Regions from separate parts of the Shewanella oneidensis MR-1 genome, predicted to be linked through region 1. Evidence: predicted binding sites of a transcription regulator. Region 1 holds the regulator's gene; the other holds the start of a gene.
The links. Region 1 encodes sigma-54, which starts transcription at its own class of promoters, with help from an activator protein. Its sites were predicted from a motif close to GTTGGCACGNNNNTNGNNT; they were not measured.
Positions count from the first base shown of each region.

Region 2: the regulator sigma-54 is predicted to act here: its motif matches at 2,236-2,254, upstream of SO_RS07445 (DUF3192 domain-containing protein).

Region 1 is NC_004347.2:4,100,703-4,108,169, reverse strand. It holds gene SO_RS18475 (YiaD family glycine zipper/OmpA-like lipoprotein) at 1-11, shown strand, start outside; gene SO_RS18470 (molybdate ABC transporter substrate-binding protein) at 233-1,063, shown strand; gene mgtE (magnesium transporter) at 1,146-2,510, opposite strand; gene SO_RS18460 (HPr family phosphocarrier protein) at 2,707-2,982, opposite strand; gene rapZ (RNase adapter RapZ) at 2,969-3,823, opposite strand; gene ptsN (PTS IIA-like nitrogen regulatory protein PtsN) at 3,820-4,263, opposite strand; gene hpf (ribosome hibernation promoting factor) at 4,266-4,553, opposite strand; gene SO_RS18440 (RNA polymerase factor sigma-54) at 4,582-6,057, opposite strand; gene lptB (LPS export ABC transporter ATP-binding protein) at 6,164-6,895, opposite strand; gene lptA (lipopolysaccharide transport periplasmic protein LptA) at 6,892-7,443, opposite strand; gene lptC (LPS export ABC transporter periplasmic protein LptC) at 7,430-7,467, opposite strand, start outside.
Region 2 is NC_004347.2:1,690,252-1,697,718, reverse strand. It holds gene SO_RS07460 (Mpo1-like protein) at 433-738, opposite strand; gene SO_RS07455 (GNAT family N-acetyltransferase) at 731-1,369, opposite strand; gene SO_RS07450 (DUF2789 domain-containing protein) at 1,519-1,752, shown strand; gene SO_RS07445 (DUF3192 domain-containing protein) at 1,797-2,195, opposite strand; gene SO_RS07440 (hypothetical protein) at 2,345-2,728, shown strand; gene SO_RS07435 (Zn-ribbon-containing protein) at 2,728-3,501, shown strand; gene syd (SecY-interacting protein) at 3,585-4,235, opposite strand; gene queF (NADPH-dependent 7-cyano-7-deazaguanine reductase QueF) at 4,295-5,155, shown strand; gene SO_RS07420 (LysR family transcriptional regulator) at 5,203-6,147, opposite strand; gene SO_RS07415 (alkyl/aryl-sulfatase) at 6,271-7,467, shown strand, end outside.

The DNA.
Region 1 (7,467 bases):
CAACGGGTTAGTAATAATTCATCACGGTAAAAGTCGCCTGCGGGCGACTTTTTGCTTTATCGTAAGGGACAAATTGTCCTTCTGTTGTTATATCTTCAGTGATCTTGTCCGCAATCATCTCTATTAGATCTTACCTTAAGATTGTTCTACTTGATCCTGCTGGTGTTTTCCCGTTTTGTATGTCGTTACTTGAATTAGGATAACTATTTTGCAGAGCCAAAGGAGATATAGCATGGCAAAACAGGGCTTAGTACTGGCATTCAGTTTAGGAGCTACATTGATGGCGGGTATGGTTCAAGGGGCGCCAACACACACGGAGGCGACAACAGCCCCCATAGAGCTAAGGGCTGCGGGCAGTTTAAAAGCCGCAATGAACGATATTATTGCTGCTTATCAAGTGAAATCCCAAGCCAATGTGGTGGCGCAGTATGCGCCTTCTGGTTTATTGCTTAAGCGGATCCAAGAGGGTGAGCGAGTCGATATTTTTGCCTCAGCGAATATGAAACATCCGCAGGCATTAGTGGATGCTGGAGCAGGTGAAAAGGTGCAAATGTTTGCCCGTAACCAGCTCTGCGCGATTGCTCAAGCGGATGTGCCACTCACTAGCGCGAATTTATTAGACACCCTGCTCGCACCGCAAACTAAACTCGGGACTTCGACGCCAAAAGCTGATCCTGCTGGCGATTACGCTTGGGCAGTATTTGCTAAAGCTGAGGCAATAAAGACCAATGCCAAATCGATACTCGAGGCTAAAGCATTACAGCTGACGGGTGGTCCAGAGAGTGCTAAACCGCCTAAGGATCGCAATCCCTATGGTTGGGTGATGGAAAACAAGCAGGCAGACGTATTTTTAACCTATTGCACTAATGCGGTACTGGCTCAAAAAGAAGTGCCGAGCCTTAAGATTGTGGCGTTACCACCAGAATTAGCTGTTGGTGCAGACTATGGCTTATTGGTATTAAAGGATGCCAATAGCGCTACTACAGCGTTAGCCGAGTTCATTTTGTCTCCTGAGGGGCAAGCCATCTTAACGGGTTATGGTTTTCAACCACCTAAAAAATAATGGGTAAACGATTCTTAAAAAATGGCGCTCAATCGCGCCATTTTTGTTGCTCGCTTTAGCTTTAGCAAGGCTTGGGCCAGTGCTAGTGCATTAAATACAAGGTCGCTAACCCTAGGAAGGCAAACAGACCTATCACATCGGTGACTGTGGTGAGTACCATACCGCCCGCTAACGCCGGATCTACTTTTAAGCGTTTTAAAATCAAGGGAATACTTGCGCCAGCCAGCCCAGCGACCGTCATATTGATGAGCATTGCACCACCTATCAGGCTGGCAAGGGCAATATCATCTTTCCACACCAAGACCGCGATAAAGACTAAAATCGACCACATCAAGCCGTTCAAAAAGCCAATGGCGAGTTCTTTGCCGATCAGCCAACGGGCGTTACTTTGGCCAATATGACCTAAGGCAATTCCGCGGATCACCAGGGCCAAGGTTTGATTACCCGCTACACCACCCATGCTTGGTACTATCGTCATTAAAATCGCAATAGTGGCAAATTGCTCGATAGTGCCTTCAAACATATTGCTTACGGAAGCAGCCAGCAGAGCCGCAAACAGATTTATGGTGAGCCAGAGCGAACGGCGTAAGGTACTCTTCACCACGGGGGCAAAGGTGTCTTCATCATCGTCCATACCCGCCATTCCCATCATAGAATGTTCCGCGTCCTCACGAATAACATCCACCACATCGTCGATGGTGATCCGGCCGAGTAATTTGCCCTCACTGTCGACCACGGGTGCGGATACCCAGTCATGGCGCTCGAATAGCTGTGCTACTTCACTGTCGGACATGCCCACGGGAATACTCTCGATATCAGTATCGATAATGCTGCTGATAGGGGTGTTGGGATCGCAGGTGAGCAGATCGGCAAGTTTTACCCCTCCCAAGACTTTATCTTGCTTATCAACCACGTATAAGGTGTCAGTGGTGTCAGGGAGATTTCCCCGCTGGCGCAGATAGCGCAGCACCACATCGATATTCACATCAGGCCTTAAAGTCACTGTATCGGTGTTCATTAAGCTGCCCGCGGTTTCATCGGGGTAGGAGAGCGCTTGCTCGACCCGCTGACGGTTTTGCAGGCTCATAGACTGCAATACTTGTTTGTAAACCGTATCAGGTAGGCTTCGCAGAATATAAGCCAGATCGTCCGTATCCATGCTGGCGGTGGCTTTAGCGACACGTTCAGGGCTCATGGCGCGGATCAGCGGATCTTTTAACTCTTCGCTGAGTTCATCGAGAATATCCCCGAGCTGATCTTGATCGATTAGCTGCCATAGTACTTGTCGTGCCTTGGGCGGTGAAGATTCTAAAATCAATGCAATATCCGATGACGCCATGTTTTGCAGCATTTGCCTGACATGCACAAACATACCACTGTTGAGAGCTTGGCTCAGTTGGTCAAGACGATGTTCGACTTGTAAGCTGTCTGAGACTTGTACAGGCATGTTTCCTCCAGGGTGGCTGCGGTGGAGCATAGGTTGGCGATTAAGGATTTAAGCCAAAGCGCGGCAGCATATTGTAATTGAACGGACAGGAAAGCGTCGAGCCACAAATGCGTTTTAGTGAGTTAACGTTCTGAAAATAAAAATAAACTATACGGTGTCTTGAATAGCAGCAGGCGTTGATAAGTTCAAGCCTTAGTTAGCTGGCTTCGTCGAACTTAGCGTCTATCAGTGCGCAAATGGCATTGAGGGCGGGTTCTGCATCCGGGCCTTCGGCAATCAAGGTGATGGTTTTACCCATACCCGTCTCAAGCATTAATAGCCCTAATACACTGGCGGCAGAGGCCTGTTTTTCACCTTGGATCAGGGTAATGCTGGCATCAAACTCAGAAGCAAGCACCACGAGCTTTGTGGCGGCGCGGGCATGCAAGCCGAGTTTATTGCAAATGGTGACTTGGCGTTCAAGCTTTGGCATGGCTCAACTCTCGATGGCGTGCATTGACTTTGTGCTTGCCATTACTAAAACGCTTTGCCAGTTGCTCGGCGACATAAACGGAGCGATGTTGGCCACCCGTGCAACCAATCGCAATCGTGAGATAGCTACGATTATTGCGCTCTAAATGGGGCAACCAGGTTTCGAGTAGATTCTCAATTTGCCAGATGAACTTATTCACCAGTGGCTGGCGATTTAAAAACTCGGCAACGGGTTCATCTAAACCGGTAAGTGGTCGCAGCTCTGGCTCCCAGTGCGGATTTGGCAAAAAGCGCACATCAAACATAAAGTCAGCTTCGGTCGGCATACCATGCTTAAAACCGAAGGACTCGAAGTTGATCACTAGTTCCTTATCGACACTGCCAAGCAGAATTTGCCGCACTTGGTCACTGAGTTCATAGATATTTAGATTGGAGGTATCTATGTAGTGATCCATTTGTTGTGACAGCGGCTCTAGCAGCTTGCCTTCGAGTTTAATGGCTTCTTGCAGTGAAACACGACTCTTAGACAAGGGATGTAAACGGCGGGTTTCGCTATAGCGCTTGAGCAGGACTTTATCGCTGGAATTTAGAAAAAAGCTAGTGAGCTCAGTGCCCTCAGGTAGGCTTGCAAGCTGTTTGACCAGGACTTTGTCTTGCTCCGGCAGGTTACGCACGTCGACACTGATGGCGACGAGATCGTTACTGCCTTTGAGCTGTTCAAGCAAACTGCCGATTAACGGCAAAGGCAAATTATCGACACAATAGTAGCCGAGATCTTCAAGCACTCTAAGTGCGACCGATTTGCCTGAGCCTGAACGCCCTGACACTATGACCAGTTTCATCCAATGATTACCTGATAGAGTTCCGTTTCATCATGCGTCTTACGCAATTGTTTCAATACTTGCTTGTCGCTCAGCTTTTCAGCCATGCAGGACAAGGTGCTTAAGTGCTGCTGACATTGATTGGCAGGCACGAGTAGCGCAAATAAAATATCGACAGGTTGTTTATCGATAGCATCAAAGGCTATCGGCTCCTCACATTTTATCAATATCGCTATGGGTTGTGTTATATCGGTTAATCGACCATGTGGAATGGCGATACCGTTACCTATACCTGTGCTACCCATCTTTTCGCGCGCCACAAGGCTTTCGAAGATCGCTTGAGATGATAGGGTGGGGTACTGGGCAGCGGCTAAGTCGCTGATAAGTTCCAGTACCTTTTTCTTACTGCCTGGAGTGGCGCAGGTTGTGCACTCCGGCCGCAGTATGGTACGAAGTTCCATTGCTAGTGTTTTGTTAACTTCTCTTTGTGTTTAATAACCTGACGATCAAGTTTATCAATCAGGACGTCTATGGCAGCATACATATCTGCATGCTCTGAAGTCGCGAAGACTTCACCACCGGTGAGGTTGATTCTCGCTTCGGCAATTTGTTGCATTTTTTCAACATTGAGCACAACGTGCACATTATTGATCTGTTCGAAATGACGTTCAAGTTTTGAAAACTTTTCCTCAACATATGCCCGTAACGATTCAGTAATCTCGATATGGTGTCCACTTAGGTGTATTTGCATAGAAACGTCCTCCGATATCCATAATAGGCTATAAACTTTTACGCTGATTGGAAGGGGGAATAAGCATCGCTTCTCGATACTTCGCAATGGTTCTGCGCGCAACGTTAATTCCCTGTTCTGCCAGAAGTTGAGCCATCTTGCTGTCGCTCAATGGTTTTTTCTGGTTTTCCGCTGCAACCAGTTTCTTAATGAAAGCCCTGATTGCCGTGGATGAGCACTCACCGCCATCATCTGTCCCGACGTGGCTTGAGAAGAAGTATTTTAGTTCAAAAAGTCCTTTTGGGGTATGCATGTATTTTTGAGTGGTCACCCGTGAAATGGTGGACTCATGCATTTCTACCGCTTCGGCGATATCGTTTAGGACCATGGGTTTCATGGCTTCTTCACCGTATTCGAAGAAACCTTGTTGGTATTGCACTATGCAGTTTGCCACCTTGAGCAGTGTTTCGTTGCGGCTTTCAAGGCTTTTGATAAACCATTTGGCTTCCTGCAAATGGCCACGAATAAATTGGCTGTCTGCTTGATTTTTTGAACTACGAGCCATTGCTGCATATTGCTGATTGACATTGATTTTGGGCATGCAATCGGGGTTAAGCTCAACGACCCAGCGGCCATTTTTTTTCGAAACTGAGACATCTGGGACCACATATTCTTCATCGACTGCAGTGATGAGTAAGCCAGGACGAGGATTCAAGGTTTGGATAAGCGCAATGCTATCCCTTAACTCGTCTTCTTTGAGTTTGGTCTTACGCATTAACAGTCTAAAGTCGCGGGCAGCGATCAGATCAAGATGATCTTTGATCAACATGCGGGCATTTTCGAGATGCGGAGTATCAGGAGAAAAATGGGATAGCTGGATCAGTAAACATTCGCTTAAATCCCTTGCCGCAACGCCAACGGGATCGAAGTGTTGAATACGTTTAAGTACCGCTTCAACTTCATCCAGTTCTATCTCGGGGTTGCCCATGGCTTCGAGAATATCTTCAGTGCTTTGAGTGAGATAGCCTTGATCATCTATGGCATCAATAATGGCAGTGGCTATGGCTAAGTCAGTTTCTGAGAATGGTGTGAGGTTTTTTTGCCATTCTAAATGTTCGTATAGCCCCTCGCTGGTTTCCCCTTGGAACGGCATATCATCTTCACGGCTAGCGCCCGAGCCAGAATTGGGCGATGCGGTAAAGACTTCATCCCAAGTGGTGTCCATGGGGAGCTCTTCGGGCAGGGATTCTTTGGTCAGTGACTCGGCAATATCCACGGTGGAGTTGTCTTGCTCCTGTGGCTGGGCGCTGGTTTCACTAAAATCGGTATCAGCGAGATCTTGTTTACGTTCGCTAGGCGCATCGAATTGCTCCTCTTCCAGCTCGAGAAGAGGATTAGAGTCTAAGGCTTGCTGGATCTCTTGCTGCAGTTCTAATGACGACAATTGCAACAGACGAATGGCCTGCTGTAGTTGTGGCGTCATGGTTAACTGTTGACCCAGTTTGAGCTGGAGTGACGCTTTCATGTTACCGCTGATCCCTACGTTATTATTGTGAGTTTAGGTCGCTTGATATCATACTGATGGCGCTTTGCGCTGCCAAATTCAAGGCTGATTAGCTCAGTTTTAGTAACTATAGCCTGAATTGTTCACCTAAGTACACAGCCCTAACTTGCTGATTGTCTAAGATCTCTGCAGGAGTTCCTTCGGCGATAAGACTGCCGTGACTGACAATGTAAGCATGTTCACAGACATCTAAGGTCTCGCGCACATTGTGGTCAGTAATCAATACTCCAAGACCTCGACTTTTGAGTTGCTCGATAATTTTCTTGATATCGATAACCGAGATTGGATCAACGCCCGCAAAGGGTTCATCGAGCAAAATAAACTTTGGGTTAGCCGCTAATGCGCGGGCAATTTCGACACGACGACGTTCGCCGCCCGATAAGGACATGCCTTGGCTGTCACGAATATGGGTGATATGGAACTCTTCTAATAGCTGCTCTAGTGCTTCTTCGCGCTGGTCGCTATTGAGTTCTTTACGGGTTTGCAGTACCGCCATGATATTGTCGTGCACGGTTAATTTGCGAAAGATACTGGCTTCCTGTGGCAGGTAACCAATACCTTTGCGAGCACGCAGATGCATAGGGTCGGCAGTTAAATCATCATCGTCGATAAAGATATGACCTTTATCGCTTTTTACTAAGCCCACTACCATGTAAAAGGTGGTAGTTTTACCTGCGCCGTTTGGGCCAAGCAGGCCAACAACTTGACCCGTTTTAACCGTGAGGCTGACATCTTTAACAACCTGACGGCTTTTATAACTCTTGGCCAGATTCTGTGCTTTTAAGGTGATTTGGGTCATTTAGAGTCCTGTTTTTTCACAGGTTTATCCGCAGGTGCGTTTTTCAGTTCTTCCTGATAGTTATCAGGTTGAATAATGGTAATCACACGATCGTCACCATTGCCGGTACTTTCGGCGATCAGTTTTTGCTGAATGATATTGTAACGAATTAGATTGCCTGTGACTTGGCTACCCGCTTGGTCAAGGGTGGCGGTGCCTGTTAGCGTCAAGGTCCTCGTGGCCATTTCATAGCGAATTTCTTTGGCGCTAGCAGATGCTGGGCGGCCATCGTCGAGGATCTGGCTATAGGTTGCTGGATTACCTGTCGCCACTAGAATCTTGCTGTTTTCGCCTTCGGCTGAAAATGCACGGAGTTGATCCGCATTGATTTTGATTGAACCTTGTACGACTTCAACTGGGCCGAAGAAAATGATCTGATTGTTTTTAATATCAGCAGTTTGGCTGACCGCTTTAATCTTAACTTCTTGCTGTAAGTCACCGACTTTGGCGAAGGTGCTCATGCTTGTCATGAGCATTAGGCTGGCAAGTAATATGTTATTTTGCTTCATAGGTTCCTACTACCTGACTGGTCA
Region 2 (7,467 bases), 2.4 Mb from region 1:
AAGCTTGTCCTTTATCATCCTTAAACCTGTCGTCCTAACAAGCATTGTATCCTGTATCATCCATGAGAAAGCAGACCTGCTTTTCCTTAACCAATCCTAGGTTGATGACAGTTTCCCTACCGTCAGAGGCTCAAATCCAAGAACCTAAATTCGTTGCTTCTTGCGTCCATTTCACCTGTATTGCTATCCGTGCTATCCATTTATTTTGGTGATGAATGAATTCTACGTGAATCCCGCCTTTTTTGTTCCATCATAAGAACAACGATTGGCTCAAATTTCATCCAACCTAAGCGAGATACAATTCAAGATATTGAAATTTAATTATTTTTAAAAATATGGTTTATAAAACAATCAACAAGAAAACATTTTATCTTACAGGCTTTGTAAGCGATCTCTCACACCCGACTCAGCTTCTCACTGATAGGTAAAAATTCAGTACTTTATTTTACCCAAGAGTATTTGGGCGAACATCACCCAATCTCCCATCAAACTGTATAGCGGATATTGAAATGTCGCAGGTCGATTTCGTTCAAAGACAAAATGGCCAACCCAGGCAAGTCCGTATCCCACTAGCGGGATCAGTACCAGTAACCACCAGTGGGTCGTGATCAACGCAGCTCCCAATAATGCCAGCACAATCATACTCCCAATAAAATGCAGCCGCCGACAACGCCTGTCTTGATGCTGGGAGAGATAGAAAGGATAAAACTCAGCGAAAGAGCGATAACGTTCATTCATCTTGTTGACCTGTATAAAAAAGTAGTTGCCCAGTCACACTACCAATGACCAATTCTCCCAAGGAGACAAAGTCATGTTGCTTAAATAAATGCGTATGGGCTTCCTGCGTGGTGAACACTCCAATACCTTCAAGATTTGGCTGCTCATCGCACCAACTCACCACAGCTTGAACGAGTTGATGACCCAGTCCTTTACCTTGTTCGTTAGGTGCTAAAGCAATAAATTGCAAAATCCCACAACGCTGGCTGGGTAACAACTCCAAAATGGTTGATTCTTTTTTCATCATGGCCTGAGTAGATTGCCAACCAGTGCCAAGTAACATTTTGAGCCGCCAGTGCCAATAGCGACCTTCTCCGAGTGGCACTTTTTGGGTAACCACGCAAGCAACGCCCATTAAATGCGCACCGTCGAAAAGTCCAATTAAGGCTTGCTTTTGCTGCCATAGGGTATTGAGCTCTTCGCGAATCGCGGCACGCAATTTTTGTTCGTAGGCAAATTTGTCTGAGGAGGATAAGGTATCAACAAAAAAGGGATCATCATGATACGCATTGTAGAGAATTGAAGCGGCCAAGCGTAAATCTTCTGCGGTGAGATAAACTGCACGATACTCATCCAAGGTATTATTGTCCATTATTAGAATTCCTTGATTTAGCTCACACTCTTATGAGTCTTTATCAATGTATCAAGGAAACAAAAAAGTGCAAATTTTAATCATTGATTGCATCTTTCACACAGAGGCATAACCTAGATAACAGGCTAACCTTGGGAGGGAGAGATAGAATGGATACAACACCAGTCGATTTAAGTCATCTATTTGAACAGCTAGGATTAGAGGGCCAACCCAATGCCATTGCGCAATTTATGGCGACCCACAAGCTGACATCACAAATACACTTCATTGAAGCACCTTTTTGGACACAAGCGCAAAAGAGTTTTCTCACCGAAGCGTTAGAAGCTGACGCACAGTGGACCGAACTGATTGAACAGCTTGATACCCAGTTAAGAAAGCCCTAATTTTTAGGGCTTTCAGTGTCTTTGAGGAGCAGTCTTAGTCGTGGTTAAATCTTGTTATACGCTGTATCACCCCACCCCATTAAAACATGATTACTCAGCACAACTGGCGTGCATTCATCCTTAGTGGTTTTGCCATCGCTATGGGAACGTTGAGTACGATAAAACAGCACCAATACTTCTTTATCGGCTTGCCCAGCGCTTTGCTGCAAATAGGACTCGCTCAAGTCTGAGGCTCCCATTAGCGTCATCACTTGGTCTTTACTCATACCAAGGCTTAGCTTGGCCAGATTGGAGCGATTTTTATCCTGCACTTTTTCCCAAGACTCAGAGCGATCCCAACCCGATTCACCATCGCCAACATTGACCACACAACCACTAAGACCTAAGCTTGCTAACCCTAAAAAAGCGACCGCGATAAGGTTGCGATTAATTTTTGCGTTCATATTTTGACTTCCTGTGTATTTGTTATAAAAATGCTTAAAAAAGCAAAATCAATGCCAAACATCAATCCATTGATTTATAATAACTAAAATAACCACGCCACAGGTAAGTTAGTAAAAAACACAATATAAAATAAGGAATTTCACTTATTATGAGTCCGATTGACCAAGTGTTAGCGGCAGCATGTGCACTCGACGCAAGCGGTAAAGCGCCAAGTCTTGCCCTGATTAAAAGCCGTCTAGGTAATAAGTTCCCTATGCCTATATTAATCCAGGGGTTACAACAGTTTAAATCTATGCCTAAAGCAGAGCGGGAGCGCTTAGCAGCACTGTCAATACCCGAGGTTGAAGAGCAAAAACCGACAGAACCAGTCCCGCTTTCTGTCACAACACTTGCGGCACAGTTAACAGAGCTGCAAAAGGGATTTGAGCAAGCCATCGCCTTAAAAAATACGGAAATCATGCAGCTTACAAATGAACTTATCGAGCTAAAACAGCGCGTTAATCAACTCGAACTCCAAGGAAAATCCGTTTAATGTTTGTCACCGAACTGCGCTTTGAATGCTTTGCCGATACCACCATTAGCGCGGCAGAGAGGGCGATCAATCAATTACTGGAAGCATACCGCGCCAATGGCCAAGTGTTAGGTCGCGAATTTGCTGTCGCCTTTAATGATGGCGAATTTCGCGTACGCCTGCTTACGCCAGAAAAAAACAGTCTGACACATCGCTATCACAGCCCTTGGGTAAAAAAGGCTCTGGCAGAATTAACCGATGCTAAGCTTTTAGCGCCGCGTGAAAAGTTTATCGGTCAGGACATTAATTCTGAGGTCAGTAACACTGAGCCACCTAGTTGGCAGTTACTCTATACCAGCTATGTGCACATGTGCTCACCACTGCGAAGTGGTGATAACCTCTTACCCATTCCGCTGTATCAGATCCCAGCCACTTTTAATGGTGATCATAAGCGTATAATCCGCTGGCAGAGCGAATGGCAGGCCTGTGATGAATTGCAAATGGCCGCGGCCACTAAAGCAGAATTTGCCGCGCTAGAAGAATTATCCAGTCCAACTAGTGATTTGTTTAGAAGAGGCTGGGACCTACGCGGCCGAATTGAGTACCTCACCCACATCCCCACTTACTATTATTTGTATCGGGTAGGTGGCCAAGATCTGGCATCTGAACTAGCTCGCCCCTGCCCGCGTTGTGGCAGTCACGCCTGGAAACTCGACGAACCTTTATTAGATATGTTCCACTTTCGCTGCGAACCTTGCCGCATCGTATCGAACTTGTCTTGGGATCATCAATAACCATCCCGTTTTGAATAGCAAACTCGGCCGTACAAATGCGTGATGTCGAGTTTGCGGAACACTTTGTAAGAGACTCACCGCGCTTAGCGCTTACCCGTTAAGTTGTGCCACATTCGTTTAAAGCTGGCAAAAATCCCCGGATGATCCTGTGCAGGCATGGGGAGTTCCTCGTGTTTCACCGGTGGAGCAATACGTGGCGATAAGGCCGCAATAAATTCCGCTAAACTGGTTGCTAATTGCACTGAGGGAAGCTCGCCAGGAATTTCAATCCACACACTGCCATCGGCGTTATCAACCGTCAGCATCTTATCGCCTTCATCAAGCAAACCAATAAACCAGGTGGGCGGTTGCTTGAGCTTTTGCTTCATCATCAAATGCCCAATGATATTTTGCTGTAGGGCATCAAAATCCGCCTCATTCCATACCTGTAATAATTCTCCCGTGCCCCAAGTTGAGTCAAAGAGCACTGGCGCGGCAAAATACTGACCATAGAAGCTATGGATATCGGGCCACAACTTAAGCTCCAATGCATGCTCAACGTTAGTAAAGCTGCCGGGCTGTTCACGCTTAACTGGTAGCCAACCCACCGCCTCAGTTGACGCTTCAACAAACTCTCCTTGAATACACAAAGATGACTCACCTCGCGGGTAATATCGTGGTAATTCGCCTAAAGTTGATAGGTAAGACTGATGATAGTTTTGCAAAAATTTATCGAGCGCAGGCAGACAAGACACTTAAGCACAATCCAATTTCGGGTATAATGTGCGCCTATTTTGACATGGAAACAGTATTGATGACACAGAATCACGATCCCTATAGTGATGCAAAAGAGCTTGCGGGCTTAACGTTAGGTAAAGCTACTGATTATCAAGCCGAGTATGATGCGTCGCTGCTGCAAGGGGTTCCTCGCTCACTTAACCGTAACGCTATCAACCTAACTGCAGAAAGTTTACCTTTCCACGGGGCCGATATCTGGACGGCCTATGAGCTGTCTTGGCTAAATGCGAAGGGCAAACCTATGGTGGCCATCGCTGACATTCAGCTCAGTCATGCAAGCCAAAATCTGATCGAGTCAAAATCCTTCAAACTGTATTTAAACAGTTTTAATCAAACCAAATTCGACAATCTCGATGCGGTGCAAAAAACCTTAGTGAAAGATCTCAGTGAATGTGCCCAAGGTGATGTAACCGTTAAGATTATTGAGCCTAAAAGTTTTGGTATTCAACGTGTCGTCGAACTACCAGGCACCTGCATTGACGATCTCGATATTGAAGTCAGTGATTATGATTTTAATCCGGAGTATCTGGAAAACAGCACTGATGAAAAACAAATTGTTGCCGAAACGCTCAATTCTAATTTGTTGAAATCAAACTGCTTAATCACCTCACAACCCGATTGGGGCAGTGTGATGATCCGTTACCAAGGGCCTAAAATCGATCGCGAGAAATTACTTCGCTATCTGATTTCATTCCGCCAGCATAATGAGTTTCACGAGCAATGTGTCGAACGGATTTTTGTCGACTTAAAACATTATTGCCACTGCGCTAAGTTAACCGTATACGCCCGCTACACCCGTCGTGGCGGCTTAGACATTAACCCCTACCGCAGTGATTTTGAGCATCCAGGCGAGAGCCATAGGTTAGCCAGACAGTAATATATACATTGCTAAAACAATGAGATAAACATGCCAAAAGCGCTGGTTCACTCGCAGCGAGTCCGAACCAGCGCTTTTTCATTTAGTGTCATGGTACTGGCACTGAGCAATAAACTTCGTAACCATTGATGGCTCGGGTTTTGGGTATACTTACTACTCCACACCATATATAAATCAATCGGCCTTGTTTTCAGTGGCATAGGTAAAATTTGTAGGCCAAAAATGTCAGCGTATTGGCTGGCATAACGTAAAGGGGCGATGCCTATCGCCTCACTTTTACCTACGGTTGCAAACATACTCAATAGGGATGACTGCTCACTGTACATCCTGCGCCTTGGTAACACGCCTTCGGTAAACAAATCCCCCGCAGTCAAATTAAAACGCCTTAGATTCAAAAAGACATGTTTCTCCTCAAAATACTGTTCATGGTTAATGACACCTTGAATACGAGGATGCTGCCGGCTGACGATACACACTAAATTTTCGGTAAAGAGCAATTTGCTTGAGAGCAAACTTTGCTGAGCGGGTTTTATATCGATCGCCACGGCAACCCGCTCTAGCAAAATATCGCGGTATAACTCCGCCTCCTGCGGCGGCGACTCACGGAAAATCACTTCGATATCCGCATCCTGCAATAAAGCCTGCACACCAGCTTGTAGCGTTTCAATAACCGACTCATTGGCATATACATAAAAACGCCGCTGACTCGAGTGGGGATCAAAATGCTCAAATCCCAGTAATACGGTTTCGATATCGGCCATGGGTTGCTCAAACTTGCGATACATCTCCCGCGCCACCGCCGTTGGTTCTATTCCCCGCCCAACCCGAGTAAACAGCGACTCCCCAACCCAGGCTCTGAATCGACTTATTGCATTACTCACGGATGACTGAGTTAAATCTAACTCCTGCGCCGCTTGGGTGAATGACCGAGTACGGTAAACCACCATAAACACGCGTAATAAATTTAAATCTAACGGCTTTTGTGTCGGCATAAGGGAGCTAACTCATTCACAATATGAATATTACAACCCAAGCTAACTCGAGTTACCTAAATACACAAGCTGGCTATACTCAAAGCATCAACGACACAATCCCACTTATCGGTAGGTAAAATAATGCAAAAATCTTTAATGACAATCAGTATTATCGCCAGCTTCTCCTTAAGCGCAGTGGCCGCTGAACACGAGCATGAGCACATCAGCCTGCACTATCAAGGGAAGCCTGCCACCAAACAAACCATAGAGGTAAACAAAGCCACGGCAGCCACCCTTAACTTTGCCGATAAAAAAGCCTTTGAAGAGTTCTCTAAAAATCTTATTGCTGAGCTCGATGAACCAACAGCGGCGATATTACGGGCCGATTTCAGCTTTATTGGCGATAAAACCCCTGACACGGTCAACCCGTCACTGTATCGCCAAGCTCAGTTGAATATGGTGTCTAACGGCTTATACAAGGTCACCGATGGGATTTATCAAGTGCGTGGCACCGACTTAGCCAACTTAACCCTTATCCGCGGTAAAACGGGTTGGATCCTTTATGACGTGCTGCTGACCAAAGAAGCGGCAAAATTATCCCTCGAATTTGCGCTTAAACACTTGCCCGAGGGCAATAACTTACCCGTAGTCGCAATGATTTATTCCCACAGTCATGGAGATCATTTTGGTGGCTCCCGCGCCATCAAAGATATGTTCCCAAACGTCAAAGTCTATGGTTCCAATAACATCACCAAAGAAATTGTTGACGAAAACGTACTCGCAGGAAATGCCATGAGCCGCCGCGCCGCTTATCAATATGGCGCAACGTTAGAGCGCAACGAGCAAGGCATTGTCGATGCTGCACTTGCCAAAGGCTTATCCAAAGGCGAAGTCACCTACGTTAAACCCGATGTCACCTTAAATGCCAAAGACAAGTGGGAAACACTCACCATTGATGGTATCGACATGGTGTTTATGGATGCCTCAGGCACAGAAGCCGCCTCGGAAATGGCCACCTATATTCCCTCAATGAAAGCATTGTGGACCGCAGAGCTCACCTACCACGGCATGCACAACATTTATACCTTACGCGGGGCAAAAGTTCGAGATGCGATAAAATGGTCTAAGGATATCAATGAATTACTGAACCATTTTGGTAATGATGCACAGGTTATATTCACTGCCCACTCAGCACCCGTCTTTGGTAATGCAGATGTCAATGCCTACTTAAGAATGCAAAGGGATAACTATGGCCTAGTCCATAATCAAACCCTGCGTTTAGCCAATAATGGCGTAGGTATTCAAGATATTGGCGATGCGATTCAAACCACTATCCCT